DNA from 2 places in the Mesorhizobium sp. M0772 genome. Region 1 is predicted to be linked to the other one. Evidence: riboswitches for the same ligand, from Rfam matches in the RefSeq annotation. Region 1 holds a riboswitch; the other holds the start of a gene.

The links. Region 1 has a riboswitch for cobalamin ahead of NKI06_RS05565 (DUF1636 family protein). Riboswitches for the same ligand answer to the same signal wherever they lie in the genome.
Region 2: linked by a shared signal. The riboswitch ahead of NKI06_RS05325 (aromatic ring-hydroxylating oxygenase subunit alpha) and the one ahead of NKI06_RS05565 (DUF1636 family protein) in region 1 are both predicted to bind cobalamin.

What each region holds. Positions count from the first base shown of each region.
Region 1 covers NZ_JAMYPB010000006.1:1,964-9,916, forward strand. Annotated here, with positions in the region: gene cobN (cobaltochelatase subunit CobN) at 1-2,784, opposite strand, end outside; gene cobW (cobalamin biosynthesis protein CobW) at 2,803-3,855, opposite strand; gene NKI06_RS05565 (DUF1636 family protein) at 3,858-4,283, opposite strand; cobalamin riboswitch at 4,322-4,526, opposite strand; gene NKI06_RS05570 (winged helix-turn-helix domain-containing protein) at 4,556-5,758, opposite strand; gene NKI06_RS05575 (NADH-quinone oxidoreductase subunit A) at 6,086-6,451, shown strand; gene NKI06_RS05580 (NuoB/complex I 20 kDa subunit family protein) at 6,442-7,023, shown strand; gene NKI06_RS05585 (NADH-quinone oxidoreductase subunit C) at 7,028-7,630, shown strand; gene NKI06_RS05590 (hypothetical protein) at 7,641-7,953, shown strand, end outside.
Region 2 covers NZ_JAMYPB010000005.1:133,683-141,635, forward strand. Annotated here, with positions in the region: gene bglA (beta-galactosidase BglA) at 1-39, shown strand, start outside; gene NKI06_RS05305 (ABC transporter ATP-binding protein) at 106-1,218, shown strand; gene NKI06_RS05310 (DUF680 domain-containing protein) at 1,292-1,525, opposite strand; gene NKI06_RS05315 (DUF680 domain-containing protein) at 1,597-1,800, opposite strand; gene NKI06_RS05320 (DUF680 domain-containing protein) at 1,867-2,073, opposite strand; cobalamin riboswitch at 2,573-2,774, shown strand; gene NKI06_RS05325 (aromatic ring-hydroxylating oxygenase subunit alpha) at 2,892-4,139, shown strand; gene NKI06_RS05330 (FAD-binding oxidoreductase) at 4,177-5,277, shown strand; gene NKI06_RS05335 (PqqD family protein) at 5,440-5,862, shown strand; gene NKI06_RS05340 (serine kinase) at 6,013-7,062, shown strand; gene NKI06_RS05345 (glycosyltransferase family 2 protein) at 7,059-7,802, shown strand; gene NKI06_RS05350 (glycosyltransferase family 2 protein) at 7,836-7,953, shown strand, end outside.

The sequences.
Region 1 (7,953 bases):
CGTGGCCGGCGGCAGCACCTCGATGCCGGTGATGCGGCCGGTGGCACTGTCCCATTGCGGCCGGCAGCCCATCAGCGCCAGGCCTTGCGCGATCTCCTCGCCGCCGGTGCGCAGCGAGGCCGAGCCCCAGAGGTCGATGACCAGCGAGCGCGGCCAGTCGCCATGCGACTGCATATAGCCGCGCACGACTTCTTCTGCCGCCGCCTTTCCCAGATCGTAGGCGGTCGGCGTCGGCATGGTGCGCGGGTCGGAGGTGAACAGGTTGCGGCCGGTGGGCAGCACGTCGGAGCGGCCACGCGCCGGTGCGCCCGCCGGACCCGCCTTGATGTGACGGCCGTCGAGCGCGGCAAGAAGTGCTGCTTTCTCGGCCTCCGCGCTTTGCACGCGCATGGCGTCGGGCTCGTCGTCGGGAGCGCGGCCATAGATGTGCAGGCCGTCCTTGATGGCGAAATCCTTGAGGTCGCAGAGCCAGGCGTCGATGCGGCGCAGCGCCTCGTCGGGCGCGTCGGTTTTGGCGACGCCGGCTTCGGAGGCGAGGCCGGTCTTTTGCGCGGTGTCGACGATCAGCTTGGCCAGACGATCGCGCCGGCGGCGGTCGAGGCCGTCGGCCTGGGCGTATTCGTCGACGAGGCGCTCGAGCTTGTGCTGCTCTTCATCAAGGCCAGCAGCTGCCAGTGGTGGCGGCAGATGGCCAAGCGTGACGGCTGCTATGCGCCGCTTGGCTTGCGCCGCCTCGCCGGGATTGGAGACGATGAAGGGATAGATGACGGGCAGCGAGCCGGTGGCGATCTCGGGGAAGCAGTTTTGTGAGAGCGCAACCGTCTTGCCGGGCAGCCATTCCAGCGTGCCATGGGCGCCGACATGGATGAGAGCATGGATGCGGAGCGATTTGCGCAGCCACAGGCCGAAGGCCAGCAGATCGTGGCGCTGCGGCAGCGTCGGGTCGTGGTAATCGGCGCGCCGGTCGGCCGAGCGGCCACGGTCGGGGGCGAGAGCGACAGTGATGTTGCCGAAGGTGGCGGCGCGGAAGGGGAAGCCGCTCTTACCCTCCCCCTTGTGGGGAGGGTGGCCCGCAGGGCCGGGTGGGGGTGGTGCACCGCTACCCCCACCCCGTTTCGCGCCATCCGCTTCGCGAATGTCGCGAACCGACCCTCCCCACAAGGGGGAGGGTGAAGGAGCGCCCCATGCCGCCTCGACTGCAGCCAGTGCCTCAGCCGGCAAATCCTTTGAGAAGTCCAGATACTCATCCAGCCCCAGCCCACCATCGCTCCGCTCCAACGCGTCCAGCAGCGCACGCGGCGTTTCTGGAATCCCGTCAACGCGATAGCCCTGCTCCTTCAGGTCATGCAGCATGGCCAGCACGCTGGACGGCACATCCAGGCCCACGGCATAGCCAGTGCGGCCGGGCGCACTCGGATAATCCGGAATGAGGATCGCCAACTTACGCGTCGCGCGGGGCGTCTGCTGCAACCGTGTGAACGCCGCTAGCCTGTCCGCCACTTGCGCCACGCGATCCGGTTCCGGCCGGTTGGCGAAGGCGCGGTGGCCGAGCGCCGGGTCGGTCTCGCTCTCGCCCTTGAAGGAAATCGCGCCGGCGAGGATGCGGCCGTCGAGTTCGGGCAGCACGACATGCATGGCGAGGTCGGCGGGCGCCAGGCCGCGCTGGTTGTTGTCCCAGACGTCGCGGCGGGTGGTGGCGACGATGACCTGGAAGACAGGCACGCCGGCGCGGTCGAAGAGCGTTTCGACGCCGGGTTCGGCGCCGGAAGCGAAGGCGGTTGCGGTGATGATGGCGGTGGGCTTGAGCGTGGCCAGCGCGGTTCCGACGAAGGCCAGGGAGGTCGGGTCTTTGAGGCTGGAGACGAAGATCGGGATCGGTCTCATGCCGCGCTGGCGGAGTGCATCAAAGAGGGCATCGATTGGCGCGACATCGGCGGCCAGCAGCATCGAGCGGTAGAATAGGATGGGGATGATGGGAAGGTTGATGTTGTCTGCGCCGAGTTCCCGCCCACCCCCCTCTGTCCTGCCGGACATCTCCCCCGCAAGGGGGCAGATTGTGCTCTCATAAATGTTTTCGCCAATCGCAGACCTTGCGGAGATCTCCAAAGGAGCAGGAGAGGAGCCGCCTTTGGTAACGGCTGATCTCCCCCCTTGCGGGGGAGATGTCCGGCAGGACAGAGGGGGGTGTGAAGGAACGCCGACATCGGCAAAATTCAACTTGCCTACGACGCCGCGGCCAGGCTCGTAGTAGCCAGCTTTCGGCACGCTAACCGGGTCAGCCGCCCCCGCATCCCGTCCCGCCAGCCCCGCCAATCTTTGCACCAGCGCCGTCATATTCTCCGGGCCACCCTCGCGGAAATAACCAAGCAGGCCGTCCAGATCCTCGCGCGGCAGCGTCGAGGCTTCGATCAGCCTGAGATCCTCGTCGTGGCTCTCGCCCGGCAGCAGCGCCAGCTTGATGCCGTTCGCACGGGCAGTCGCGGCAAGCTGGTCGCAGCCATAGCGCCACCAGTCGTAGCCGCCGAGGATGCGCACCAAAATCACCTTGGCGTGGCGGGCGACGCTGTCGATCCAGAGGTCCACGGACATGGGATGGCGCAGGTCGCGCAGCGCCGCCAGCCGCATCGACGGCAGGCGGACGGCATCGGCCTTCCAGGCCGCCGCGAGGCCGGCGAGGTCGCTGTCGGTGAAGGACAGCGCCACGATATCCGCCGGCGTCTGCCGGAGATCAACTGGCTCGGCGAGATCGTCGAGCGAGGCGGAGGTCGTGGCGAGTATATGCATCGCGGCTCGTGCCTGAGATCAACCGGCGAGTATACGCTCGATCGCCGGACGGTTCAGCCCCTTCAGGCCAATGACGACGAGACGCGAGCGGCGATCGTCCTCGGCCGTCCAGGCGCGGTCATAGTAATGGTTGACGCGTGGGCCGACGGCCTGCAGCAAAAGCCGCATCGGCTTGCCGCCGACATCGACGAAGCCTTTTACACGCAACACGTTTTCCTGTTCGGCGGCGGTGGCGACGCGCTTGGCCAGGTCGTCGGGATTGGCGATCGAGGGGATGTCGACGATGAAGGTGTCGAAATCGTCATGCTCATGATCGAAAGCGCCGTCGTGATGCGACTTGCGGTTCTCGATGTCGTCTTCGACGGCGAGACCGAGGCCAAGCAGCACCGACGGGTCGACCTTGCCATGCGCAGTCGGCACGATTTTTACCGCGCGAGCGGAATGCTCATTGATGATGGCGTTGGCGCGGGCCGAACCGGCTGAATCCATCAAATCGCTTTTCGACAGGATGATCAGGTCGGCGCAGGCGATCTGGTCCTCGAAGACTTCTTCGACCGGATCGTCGTGGTCGAGCGTTTCGTCCTGAGCGCGCTGTGCCTGCAACGCGTCCATGTCGTTGGCGACGCGGCCTCCGGCCAGCGCCGGGCCGTCGACCACGGCGATGACGCCATCGACGGTCACCCGGCTCTTCACGCTTGGCCACTGGAACGCCTGGACCAGCGGCTTGGGCAGAGCGAGGCCCGAGGTCTCGATCAGGATGTGGTCGACCCTCGGTGTCAGCGCGAGGATCTTGTCGAGGGCGGGCACGAAATCGTCGGCGACTGTACAGCAGATGCAGCCATTGGCCAGTTCGACGATGTTTTCCTCGGGGCAGGTGTCGATGCCGCAGCCTTTCAGGATTTCCCCGTCGATGCCGATGTCGCCGAACTCGTTGACGATGATGGCAATGCGCTTGCCCCCGGCGTTTTCCAGGAGATGGCGGACCAGCGTCGTCTTGCCGGCGCCGAGAAAGCCGGTGACGACGGTGCAGGGAACACGGGAGAGATTGCCGGTCGGGTTTGAAACGTTCATCGTCAGTCCTTCAGCATATCGAGGGGTGGGATGCGGGCAACGAGGCCGCGCTTGAGGCTATCGGGCCGGCCGCGCCACGGGATGAGACCGTCGGTCGAAGTCGCGAAGAGCTTTGCGCCGGTGACGAGGTCGGCGCCGCTGGCCGCGGTCAGGTCGCCGAACACATAGCTCCAGCAGCCATCGCGCAGGATCGCGGCGCTGAGGCGGCGCTTGCAATTGCCGAGACATTCGGCGGTGCGGACCCGGATATCGCCGGCAGCGGCGCGGCGTGTGTCCTCAGCCAGCAATTCGCCGGCGCGCGGATGGGCGTCGGAACCGGTCTCATCGCGGCAGGAGGCGCAGACGATGACGGTCACGCCGGTCAGGGCGTCGTTGTCCCCGGACGCAATGTCCGCTGTGCCAGCCGAAAAACTGCTGTTCTGGTCCAAAAACCGTGCTCCTTGCCCGGAAACCCGCCAGGCGATCGGATACTTTGTCTCAGACGGCAGGTCTCCTGGCTCGCGGGTCGTCGCCTTGGTTAGCCGCCTTCCCGGTGTTACCCAGTGGCTTTCGGCCTTGGCTCGTCGCTTACAGTTGCGGGGACAGCCGCGGATTTGGGACCGAAATCCCGCACCGCATTCCCTCTTGGCCCTTGCCGTTGCGGGCAGGGGACCGTCTGCAGCGGATTTAGGCTTTTGCGGGCGGCGGTGTCAACGCACGGCTACGACATGGCGATGTCGGCCAAAGGCTTCCCCAGATTGCCGGCCGGCGTCACTTCGATGCGCTCAAGGCCAAGCCAGCCCTGCATCTGCTTCAATTCCTCGAACAGCTGGGCAGCTGTCTCAGGCGGTGCGCCTGCTTCGGCGTAGGCGGCGTGGACGCGTAAGACACTCGCAGGCCGGTCGGCCTTGAGATCGACGCGGGCGACGATCCGGTCGCCGAGCAGGAAGGGCAGCACGTAGTAGCCATATTGGCGCTTTTCGGCCGGCGTGTAGATCTCGATGCGGTAGTTGAAATCGAACAGGCGCTCGGTGCGCGAGCGCTCGAAGACCACCGGATCGAAGGGCGCCAGTAGCGCGCGGGCCTCGATCTTTCGCGGCAGGCGGGCGTCCTTATAGAGGTAAGCCGGCTTGTCCCAGCCTTCGACGTTTACCGGCAGCAACTCGCCCATCTCAACCAGTTCCTCCAACCGGCCCTTCATGTCGGCTGGCGACAAGCGGAAATAATCGCGCAGGTCACCCGACGTCGCGATGCCGTGGGCGCGGGCGGAAATGCGCAGCAATTCGCGGTGCGCGTCCTCGGCCGCCGGCACCGGCAGATCGAGGATCGCCTGCGGCAGCACGCGCTCGGGCAGGTCGTAGAAACGCTCGAAGCCACGGCGGTGCGCCGTGGTGATGCGTCCGGCCCAAAACAGCCATTCGAAGGCGTGCTTGGCGTGGCTCCAGCCCCACCAGCCGCCCGAACCTTTCTGGCCCTCCAGTGCCGAAGCGGCAATCGGGCCGCGCTCGGCGACCGCGCGGTAGATCTCTTCGATATAGGCGCCGTGCTCGCGGCCCCATTTGGCGAGGCCCAGATACATTTCGTCGCCGCTTTCAGCGCGCTGCATGCGCCAGCGCATCAGTGGGTAGGTCTCGACCGGCAGGAACGAGGCCTCATGCGCCCAGTATTCGAACACCGTGCGTTTGCGGGTGATTGCGGCATTGTCGAGCAGGGTGAGCGGGTAGGGGCCAACGCGCGAATAGAGCGGCATATAGTGGGCGCGCACCACGGCGCTGACGGAATCGATCTGCAGCAGGCCGGTGCGCGACAGCACGCGGGCGAGGTGGCGGCGATCGGGCGTGCCGACCGGGCGGGGATCGAGAAATCCTTGCGCGGCGAGCGCGATGCGCCTGGCCGTCGGGAGTGAGATATTGTCCTTCGTCAAAGTGTCTTGCCTCGAACCATTTTTCCCGACTTTAGCCGGCGATTCCGGTCATGCTAGCAGGCAAATGGCGGGAGATGTGTCAGGAGACAAAAGTGGAGTGAAAGATGAAGGAAATCAAACAGGAGGAGATCGGACCAGTTTTTCCCGGCCTGCCGTCCAGCACTGTCTTTTGAACAAGGTTTGACTTGCTTCGCTGAAAGCCCTGCGCTAACCCTCGCCGCGTTGCAGCAAGGCACCTAAAACGGTTCAGCGGTTAAACTGTCGCGCTTCCGCATTAGGGTTGGTTGCTGTAATCAAAGTGGATTGGCCGCCAACGGAAAGCCGAGCATGAACGTACTCCTCAGTTCATACCTGCCCATCGTCCTCTTTATCGCCGTGGCCGCGGTTGTAGGCCTGGCGCTTATCATCGCGCCGTTCCTGGTGGCTTATCGCAATCCCGATCCGGAGAAGCTTTCCGCCTACGAGTGCGGGTTCAACTCGTTCGACGATGCCCGGATGAAATTCGACATCCGCTTCTACCTGGTGTCGATCCTGTTCATCATCTTCGATCTGGAAGTGGCCTTCCTGTTTCCGTGGGCGGTGTCGTTCTCGAAGATCGGCATGCTCGGTTTCTGGTCGATGATGGTGTTTTTGGCGGTGCTGACCATCGGCTTTGCCTATGAATGGAAAAAAGGAGCGCTGGAATGGGATTGAACGACAGTTCCGGAACGCTCGTCGCGCCGAAGCCAAAAGGCCTGATCGACCCCAATACCGGACGTCCGGTCGGTTCCGACGATCCGTTCTTCCTCGAGATCAACAATGAACTGGCCGACAAGGGTTTTCTGGTCACCTCGACCGAGGCGCTGATCACCTGGGCACGCAGCGGCTCGCTGATGTTCATGACCTTCGGTCTCGCCTGCTGTGCCGTCGAGATGATCCACACCTCGATGCCGCGCTATGATTCTGAAAGGTTTGGCGTGGCTCCTCGCGCGTCGCCGCGCCAGTCCGACATCATGATCGTGGCGGGAACGCTGACCAACAAGATGGCCCCGGCTTTGCGCAAGGTGTACGACCAGATGCCGGAGCCGCGCTACGTCATCTCGATGGGCTCCTGCGCCAATGGCGGCGGCTATTATCACTATTCCTATTCGGTGGTGCGCGGCTGCGACCGCATCGTGCCGGTCGACATCTATGTGCCCGGCTGCCCGCCAAGCGCCGAAGCGCTGCTCTACGGCATTCTTCTCCTGCAGAAGAAGATCCGCCGCACCGGCACGATCGAACGGTAGACCCATGGCCGCATCCCTGAGCGAACTGTCGACCTATCTCGGCGAAAAGCTGCCGGGCCGCGTCACCGATGCAGTGCTTGCCTATGGCGAACTGACGATCTCGGTTGCTACAGACAATCTGATCGAGGTGACAAGCTTCCTGCGTGACGATTCGGGTTGCCAGTTCATTTCGATCATCGATATCTGCGGCGCCGACTACCCGTCGCGCGTCAAGCGTTTCGATGTCGTCTATCATCTGCTGTCGCCGAAGCAGAATTTGCGCATCCGCATCAAGGTGCAGGCCGACGAAGAGACGCTGGTGCCGTCGCTCACCGCTGTCTATCCCGGCGCCGACTGGTATGAGCGCGAAGCCTACGATCTCTATGGCGTGCTGTTCTCCGGCCATCCGGACCTGCGCCGCATCCTCACGGATTACGGCTTCGAGGGCCATCCCCTGCGCAAGGACTTCCCGCTGACAGGTTTCGTCGAGGTGCGCTACGACGACGAAGCCAAGCGCGTGATCTACGAGCCGGTGGAATTGAAGCAGGAATTCAGGAACTTCGATTTTCTCTCGCCATGGGAAGGGACGGACTACGTCCTGCCGGGCGATGAGAAGGCGAAACAGTAGGGGCGGCGGCGTGGCGATGATCCGCGTAGCGCTACTAAGCCTGTTTTGCTGTGCCGGCTTGCAGAATGCTTTTGCGAACGACTGCAAAGTAGCTGGAGTGGATTGCTATTCGGCGGCGCGAGCTGTCGTGGCGAACGACACGGTGAAGAACTGCCCGACGATATTTCGTATCAAGCCTGCGATGCAGATTGAATTGGACCAGATTTTGAACGCCTTGCGCGATGCTGGAGAGCTGGCCGATCTCCAGCCTTCCAACGAGACCATTGAGCAATGCGAGCAGAGAGCAAAAGAATATGTGGCCGGGCCGCAGACGGTCCGCTTCA
Region 2 (7,953 bases), on a different contig from region 1:
CTCGGCGGCTACGGCGCCTGGTTCGGGCGCATCGACTGAGTTTTTGACGAAACTGGATTTTTTGAGGAAATCCAGGTTCTCTAGGGAAATCACTGGGAGGAAATTATGGCCGATGTCACGCTGAGACAGGTGAAGAAATCATACGGCAATCTGCACATTCTCCACGGCATCGACCTCGACATAAAGTCGGGCGAGTTCATCGTCTTCGTCGGCCCGTCGGGTTGCGGCAAGTCGACCTTGCTGCGGTCCATCGCCGGGCTTGAGGAGATCACCTCCGGCGAGCTGAAGATCGCCGGCGAGGTGGTGAACGACGTGCCGCCTTCCAAGCGCGGCATTGCCATGGTGTTCCAGTCCTATGCGCTCTATCCGCACATGACCGTCTACGACAACATGGCCTTCTCGATGAAGATCGGCAAGGAAAGCAAGGCCGAGATCGACAAGCGGGTGCGGCAGGCCGCCGAAATCCTGCAGCTGACCAAATATCTCGACCGCCTGCCCAAGGCGATGTCGGGCGGCCAGCGCCAGCGTGTCGCCATCGGTCGCGCCATCGTGCGCAATCCGAAAGTGTTCCTGTTCGACGAGCCGCTGTCGAATCTCGACGCGGCGCTGCGCGTCGCGACCCGCATCGAGATCGCCAAGCTCAAGGAATCGATGCCTGCCACGACCATGATCTACGTCACCCACGATCAGGTCGAAGCGATGACGCTCGCCGACCGCATCGTCGTGCTGAAGGATGGCCATATCGAGCAGGTCGGCACGCCGATGGACCTCTACAAGAAGCCCGGCAATCTGTTCGTTGCCCAGTTCATCGGCTCGCCGGCCATGAACATCCTGCCGGCGACAATCGACAGGACGGGCAACCCGACAATCGTCAGCCATGTCGGCGGCCGCAAGGCAACGGTGCCGATCGCAACGCCGGCGTCAGCAAAGGGTGCGGCAGTCAGCTTCGGCGTGCGGCCGGAGGATCTGTCGGCCGCCACCGGCGCGGAATATCTTTTCGAGGGCGTGGTGGACTATGTCGAGCAACTCGGCGAGGTGCAGCTTGTCTATGTCGATATCGGCCGCGCTGACCTGCCGTTGGTGACCAAGCTGCCCGGCAATGTCGAGGTCAAGCGCGGGGCAAAGCTGCGACTGACCGCGGATGCCGGGGACCTGCACATCTTCGACGCCGATGGGCACTCCTTCTCGCTCAAGCCGGTGGAAGTGAAGGCGGCTTGAGATAGCTGCGTCGTACAGGCATGAAAAAAGAGCGGCGGGCCCGGCCCGCCGCTCTTTTTTTAAGCTTCGGCTGTTAGTTGTTGCCGAACCGATCCCTGTCGCTGCTCTGAGGAACGAACTTCTGTTGGTCGTTCGACGAGTTCAGCAGCTTGTAGACCGCCGAGTTGGTGCCGGTCGACGAAGTGCGGGTGGTGTCGACGGCAGCGGCCGGCTGGTTGGCGCCATTGGAGCCATAATTGTCGCTGCCGGCAAAGGCAGCGCTCGAAACAGCCAGAACGGCTGCGGTGGCAAGAACGATCTTCTTCATTTTAGTCTCCTGAATTTTTCTGATGCCGCCAGCTGCAGCGGATAAGCCCGCCACGTGCTGGAAACCGGCTTTTAGCGGCCGAAAAGGTTACGGTCGGCACCGTGGGCAGGCGCCTGCTCGGCTGGAGCCGACTTCTCAACCGAAGCCGTATGGCCACTATCGGTCGACGTAATCGCAGGCTGGTTGGCGCCGTTCGAACCGTAGTTGTCGCTGCCGGCGAAAGCGCTGCCGGAGATGGCCAAAACGGCGGCGGCAGCAAGGATGATCTTTTTCATTTCAAATACTCCTGAATTTTTTGGGATCCCGAGAGCGACGGGTTAGCCGCCCTTCTTTGGTCGGGATCAGCGATTGCCGTAGAGGTCGCGGTCGGCGCCCTGAACGACAGGCTGCTTGTCAGCGTGCGCCGGCTTCTGAATGGAAGCCGTATACGAGCTGTCGACCGAGACGGCTGGCTGGTTCGCACCATTGGAACCGTAATTGTCGCTACCGGCGAAGGCGCTGCCGGTGATCGCCAAAACGGCTGCGGCAGTGAGGATGATCTTTTTCATTTTTAGGACTCCAGTTTGTCTGTCCGTCTAGCGGCGTGTCTTGGGAGGAATTCGCGTCGATCGGACAGCCCCGATGTGGGAAAGCCATAGGCTGGTTTCCAATCACGAAGTTGTTCCGTGTGGACCACGGTCCTGCACCTTGAAATTGTGCCAGGAAGTTCCTCTATGGTCATTTATCGCATTGTTTTCAGTCGCTTATGCCGAACCGAGTGGTTCGCTCCGACGTCGGTTTCCGGGCCGTCGTCCACACCGTCCTGCACGCATTGTCAACAGAAACGAACCGTTCGGTTCGATTAGAGATTGCTAATAGTAACTTTTCGATACCGTTGAGCCATTTTTGCCCGCGATCGAACTGGATCGGCAGCGATTCGAAACGGCGATGATGGCGTCGCAAGAAACGTCTCAGCTCTTTGACCGGGGGCGGGGGGCGTAAGCCGCGCGTGTCGCGCCGCATGGATATGATGTCGCTTTCATGCCGACGTCGCGATCGCTGCCGTGATTAGATGATCGCATCTCAGGTGCCGCTTCGTGACGACGCAGCGGAGAATTGGGAAGCCGGTCAGAATCCGGCGCTGCCCCCGCAACGGTGGTGGAGTTCAAGTCGCAACGGGAGACCACTGGGCAAGAGCCTGGGAAGGTGTCGCGATGGTCCGCAAGGACAACTCCAGAGCCCGGAAACCAGCCCGAGATGCCTAGACTCGACTGATCGCGGTGGGCGGTCAAGAGGTGGATAGTGCATGTCCGGCGCCGCGCCGGCCTGCGTCCGATCCTTCCTCCATCACCACCAAGTTCAGTCCTTAAACCACGAGGACAGAACTATGGATACGCGCAACGACATGCTGAGGCTCCTGAACGGCCGCAAGCAAGGCTTTTCGCTGGAACAGCCCTTCTACACCGACCCGGACTATTTCAAGCTCGACATGGAGCTTATCTGGTATCGCGACTGGCTGTTCATCGGCCATGATTGCGAACTGCCGAAGCCCGGCAGCTATATCACCGTGCAGATCGGCGATTATCCGGTGGTGCTGGTCCGCGACCAGAAGGGCAACATCAACGCCTTTCACAATTCCTGCCGCCATCGCGGCAGCCGTGTCTGCAACACTGAGAAGGGCATGGCGGCAAAGCTTGTCTGCCCTTATCACCAGTGGACCTACGAGCTTGACGGCCGGCTGCTGTTTGCCCGCCAGATGGCCGACGGTTTCGACAAGAGCCAGTTCGGCCTGAAGCCCGTCGCCTGCGAGAGCGTCGGCGGCTACATCTTCATCTGCCTGGCGAAAGAACCTGCCGACTTTGCGCCGATGCGCGCCATGATAGAGCCCTACCTCAAGCCGCACCGGCTGAATGAAGCCAAGGTCGCCTTCGAGAGCACCATCATCGAGAAGGGCAACTGGAAGCTGGTCTGGGAAAACAACCGCGAATGCTATCACTGCGCCGGCAATCATCCGGAGCTGTGCAAGACATTCCCCGAAGCGCCGACGGTGACCGGCGTGCAGGGCGCCGACAGCGATCCGGAGATGCTGGCGCACTGGGCGAAATGCGAGGCGGCGGGCCTGCCGAGCAAGTTCCGCATCGATCCGGCCGGGCAATACCGCGCCACCCGCGCGCCGCTGCTGCGCGATGCCGTCAGCTACACGATGTCGGGAAAGCGCGCGGTGACGAAGAACCTGTCCGACACTGTTGCCGCCGACCGCATCGGCACCTTGATGCACTACCACTATCCGACGACCTGGAACCACATCCTGATCGACCATGCGGTCACCTTCCGGGTGCTGCCGATCAGCGCCACGCAAACCGCGGTGACGACCAAGTGGCTGGTGCACAAGGATGCGGTCGAGGGCGTCGACTACAACCTTGAAGAACTGACCCATGTCTGGACCGAGACCAACGACCAGGACCGCCGCATCGTCGAGGAGAACGCCTTCGGCATCCTGTCCCCGGCCTATGAGCCCGGCCCCTATTCGGAGCTGCATGAGGGCGGCGTGATCCAGTTCGTCGAATGGTACGCGGCCTTCATCGGCCCGCGCCTTGCCGAAGGCGGCCGGCCGGCGCTGCGCAGCGTCGCGTGAGCTGGAGCAGGCGAAGAGGGACCAGAGGATGAATGCGATGACGGATCTTGGGCTCTATCGCCATCTCGACCAGATGGCGCCGTGGAACGATAGGCTGCAGGTGCTGGAAGTGATCGGCGTCAGCGACGAGGCGCCTGACGTCAAGACCTTCACCTTCCGCTCCGACAACCAGACCTGGTTCCGCTACAAGCCGGGCCAGTTCCTGACGCTGGAACTGCCGACACCGGACGGGCCGCTGATGCGCACCTACACGCTGTCGTCGTCGCCGTCGCGGCCGTTTTCGATCGCGGTGACGGTCAAGGCGCAGGCCGGCAGCATCGGCACGCGCTGGATGTTCGACCATCTGATGCCCGGCTCGCACGTCAAGGCCTATGGACCGGCGGGCGACTTCTCGTTGCACAGCCACCCGGCGGCCAAATACCTGTTCATTTCGGCTGGCTCCGGCGTGACGCCGATGATGTCGATGCTGCGCTGGCTGAACGACTGCGCGCCATGGACCGATGTCGGTTTCGTCAACTGCGCGCGGCGTGCCGAAGAGATCATCTTCCGCAAGGAACTCGAACTGCTCGGCGGCCATATGCCCGGCCTGTCGCTCGGCTTCATGATCGAGGAACGTTCCAGCCGCGAGGGCTGGTACGGTCATATGGGGCGCATCGACGCGATCCGGCTGCCCTTGCTGGCTCCGGATTTCCGCGAGCGCGAAATCTTCTGCTGCGGCCCCGATCCGTTCATGCGCGCCGTGCGCGGCATGCTGGAGGCCGCCGGCTTCGATATGACGAAATACCATCAGGAGAGCTTTGCCGCGCCCGTGGTGGAGGAAATCCCGGCGCCGTTTGCTTCACCCGCTGAAGACGGTGCTGTTGCACCTGTCGAGGCTGTGACGCCGATCCGCTTCTCGCTTTCGGAGGTCGACGCCGGCTGCGTTGCCGGCCAGACCGTGCTGCAGACGGCGCGCAGCTCGGGCGTGCGGATACCCGCCGCCTGCGAGTTCGGCCTGTGCGGCACCTGCAAGGTGAAGAAGGTCTCCGGCGAAGTCGAGATGAGCCACAATGGCGGCATCCTCGACCACGAGATCGACGACGGTTTTATCCTTGCCTGCTGCTCGAAACCGTTGTCGGCGCTCGAAATCGAGGCTTGAGCCGGTCGACTTCGCCGCAATGGTCGCCGACGCAAGCGTTGTGTTCGCGGGTCTTTGTCTTGCCAAGCATAGGCCGAGTGATTTAGACGCACTTAGGAAGGGCTGGGCAGACCGTGAAACCGGCGCATCCCTTCATGGGCGCATGGAACGGGGGACAGAGCGATGCAACAGCGGGTCTACGCGGTCGCAAGCAAGGACATCGTTTTCGAATCATTCGATGGCGAAGCCGTCGTTCTCGATCTTTCGAACGGTAAGTATTTCGGCTTTTCCGATTCCGGCAGCCGGGTCTGGCAGGCTTTGTCGTCCGGCGTCGCCACTGAAGCGCTGGTCGGAGCTGCCGCGGGCGCCGCAAAAATAAGCCTAGCCGACCTCGAAAGCTTCGTTGCCCGACTGCTCGATTTCGGGTTGCTTGCGCCAGCCGAAACACCGGCACAACCGCTTTCGGGCGAGCTGTCGGCTGCGCTTGCTGCCAGCAATGAGCCGCTCAAGGTCGATGTCCATGACGACCTTGCCGATCTCATCATTGTCGACCCGATCCATGAGGTCGAGGAACCTCTCGGCTGGCCGGCGGTGAAACAGGCATAATCGTTTCCCTAAAGCGCGTCGCGTTTGACGGACTCAGGCGACGCGGTTTAGATCTTTGATTTTATGCATGTCGTCGTCTCAAAACCGGGGCCACCCCGAGCGACATGCATCAGGCGACCCGGCGCAATTCTGGACGCTGAACAACAACACATGCCTTTGATCACGCTGCAAACCCTGCCGGATTATGCCCGCCATGTGCTGGCGGCCGCGGAAAGCGCCGCCGCCTTCTATCCCGTTACCGCCGGGGTGCGGTTGCCGGGACTGGACCTGAGTGTCCACCTCGACCATGGCACGCTGGCGGAAGCCATGAGCCATGCCTTCATACCGGCCCCGGAAAATCCGTCTGCATCTGACGGCTGCCGCATTTTCGTCGCCCACCCGGCCATCGATGGCGTCCCCGCCCCGGCCACCTGGGGCCGAGGCGATTACAACCATCATGCCTTTGCCAACCGGCTGGAAGAGGCCGGATTGCGCGGCAGCTACTATCATGACCTCGACTTCTGGCAGTTCCATGATCCGCAACGCCATGTCGGGGCGCAGCTGATGATGTCGGCCAAGGCCTTTCCGCCATGGGAACAAGGGGCGCCGCTGCGCGCCTACCTGCATTGGGAATATGCGGCGCGCGGCATGCGGCTTACCCATGCCGGCACGCTGGGCATCGATGGCAAGGGCGTGCTGCTGGCGGGCTCTGGCGGAGCCGGCAAATCGGGAACGGTCGTCGCCGGCCTGCTCAATGGGCTCGATAGCGTCGGCGACGACTATGTGCTGATCGACCGGACCGAGGGGGTGACGGCCTATCCGCTGTTTGCCACGCTCAAGCAGGATCCGGAGGGCTTCAGGCGGCTGAAGCTGGAGGAGCGGCTAGAGTCGTACCAACCGCTGAACTGGCAAGGCAAGCATGCCTTTCACATCGACGAGATCGCGCCTCGACCAACTCCTGCAAGTCTGGACATTATTGCTTTGATAGTGCCCCATATCAGGGGAGGTGCGAGAAGCTCGGTCATGCCCATATCGCGCAAGGATGCCATGATTGCCCTGGCGCCGTCCGGCCTCGTGGAGCTGCCGGGCGAACGGGAAGCGGGCTTTCGCTTTTTCAGCGAGCTTACCCGCGACCTGCCATGCTACCGGCTGTCGCTGGGGACCGAGCCGCAGGAGATCGCCGGCACGATTGCGGATTTCGTCCTTCGGGGCGCCGCATGAAGTTGAGCGTCATTGTGCCGGTCTACAATCGGGAGATCTATGTCGTTTCGACGTTGCGGTCCCTGCTCAGGCAACGCGACGATGCCGATCTCGATATCATCGTTGTCGACGATGGCTCGACGGATAGCTCCGTTGAAGCAGTCCGCGCCATCATGCGGGAAGCGTCGTGCATCCGCCTGTTCCAGCAGGCCAACCAGGGCGTGGCCAACGCGCGCAACACAGGGCTCAAGCAGTTGCTGCCGCACACCGAACTGGTGTCGTTCCTGGATTCGGACGACGTCTCGCCGGCTGGACGATTCAAGGCTGACCTACCCCTGTTCGCGGCCGACCCTGCGCTCGAGCTGACCTACTCGCTGATGACGCGCGTCGATCTCATGGACGACGAAACCCTCCAGCCGGCACCGGGCGGCGCAGGTCCCACCGTGCGCGGCGTCAGCCTTAGCGCCGGGATATTCCGCAGGGCACTCATCGACCGTACCGGTGCTTTCGACGAGGAGTTCCGGCAGGGCGAAGACGCCGACTATCTGCTGCGCATTTTCGAAACCAGCCCGAAGCACATTTTTCCCGCCACCGTCGCGGTATACTACCGGCGCCACCCCGGCAATTTGACCAAGCAAAGGGATGTGGCGGTGCGCGAATATCTGCGTGTAATTCAGAAATCCTTGCGGCGGCGCAAGGCCGATCCGTCGCGGCGCCCGGTCGAGGGGCTTTTCGAGATCAAGCGCCCGGCAGAGTGGTGAAAGAATGAACAGATCACAGCCTGGAATGCGTGCGTGAAGCTGAGCGTGATCATGCCGGTCTACAACCGCGAACGCCATGTCGGCTCGGCGCTGCGCTCGCTGCTGAGGCAGCGCGACGCCGCCGATCTCGACATCATCGTTATCGATGACG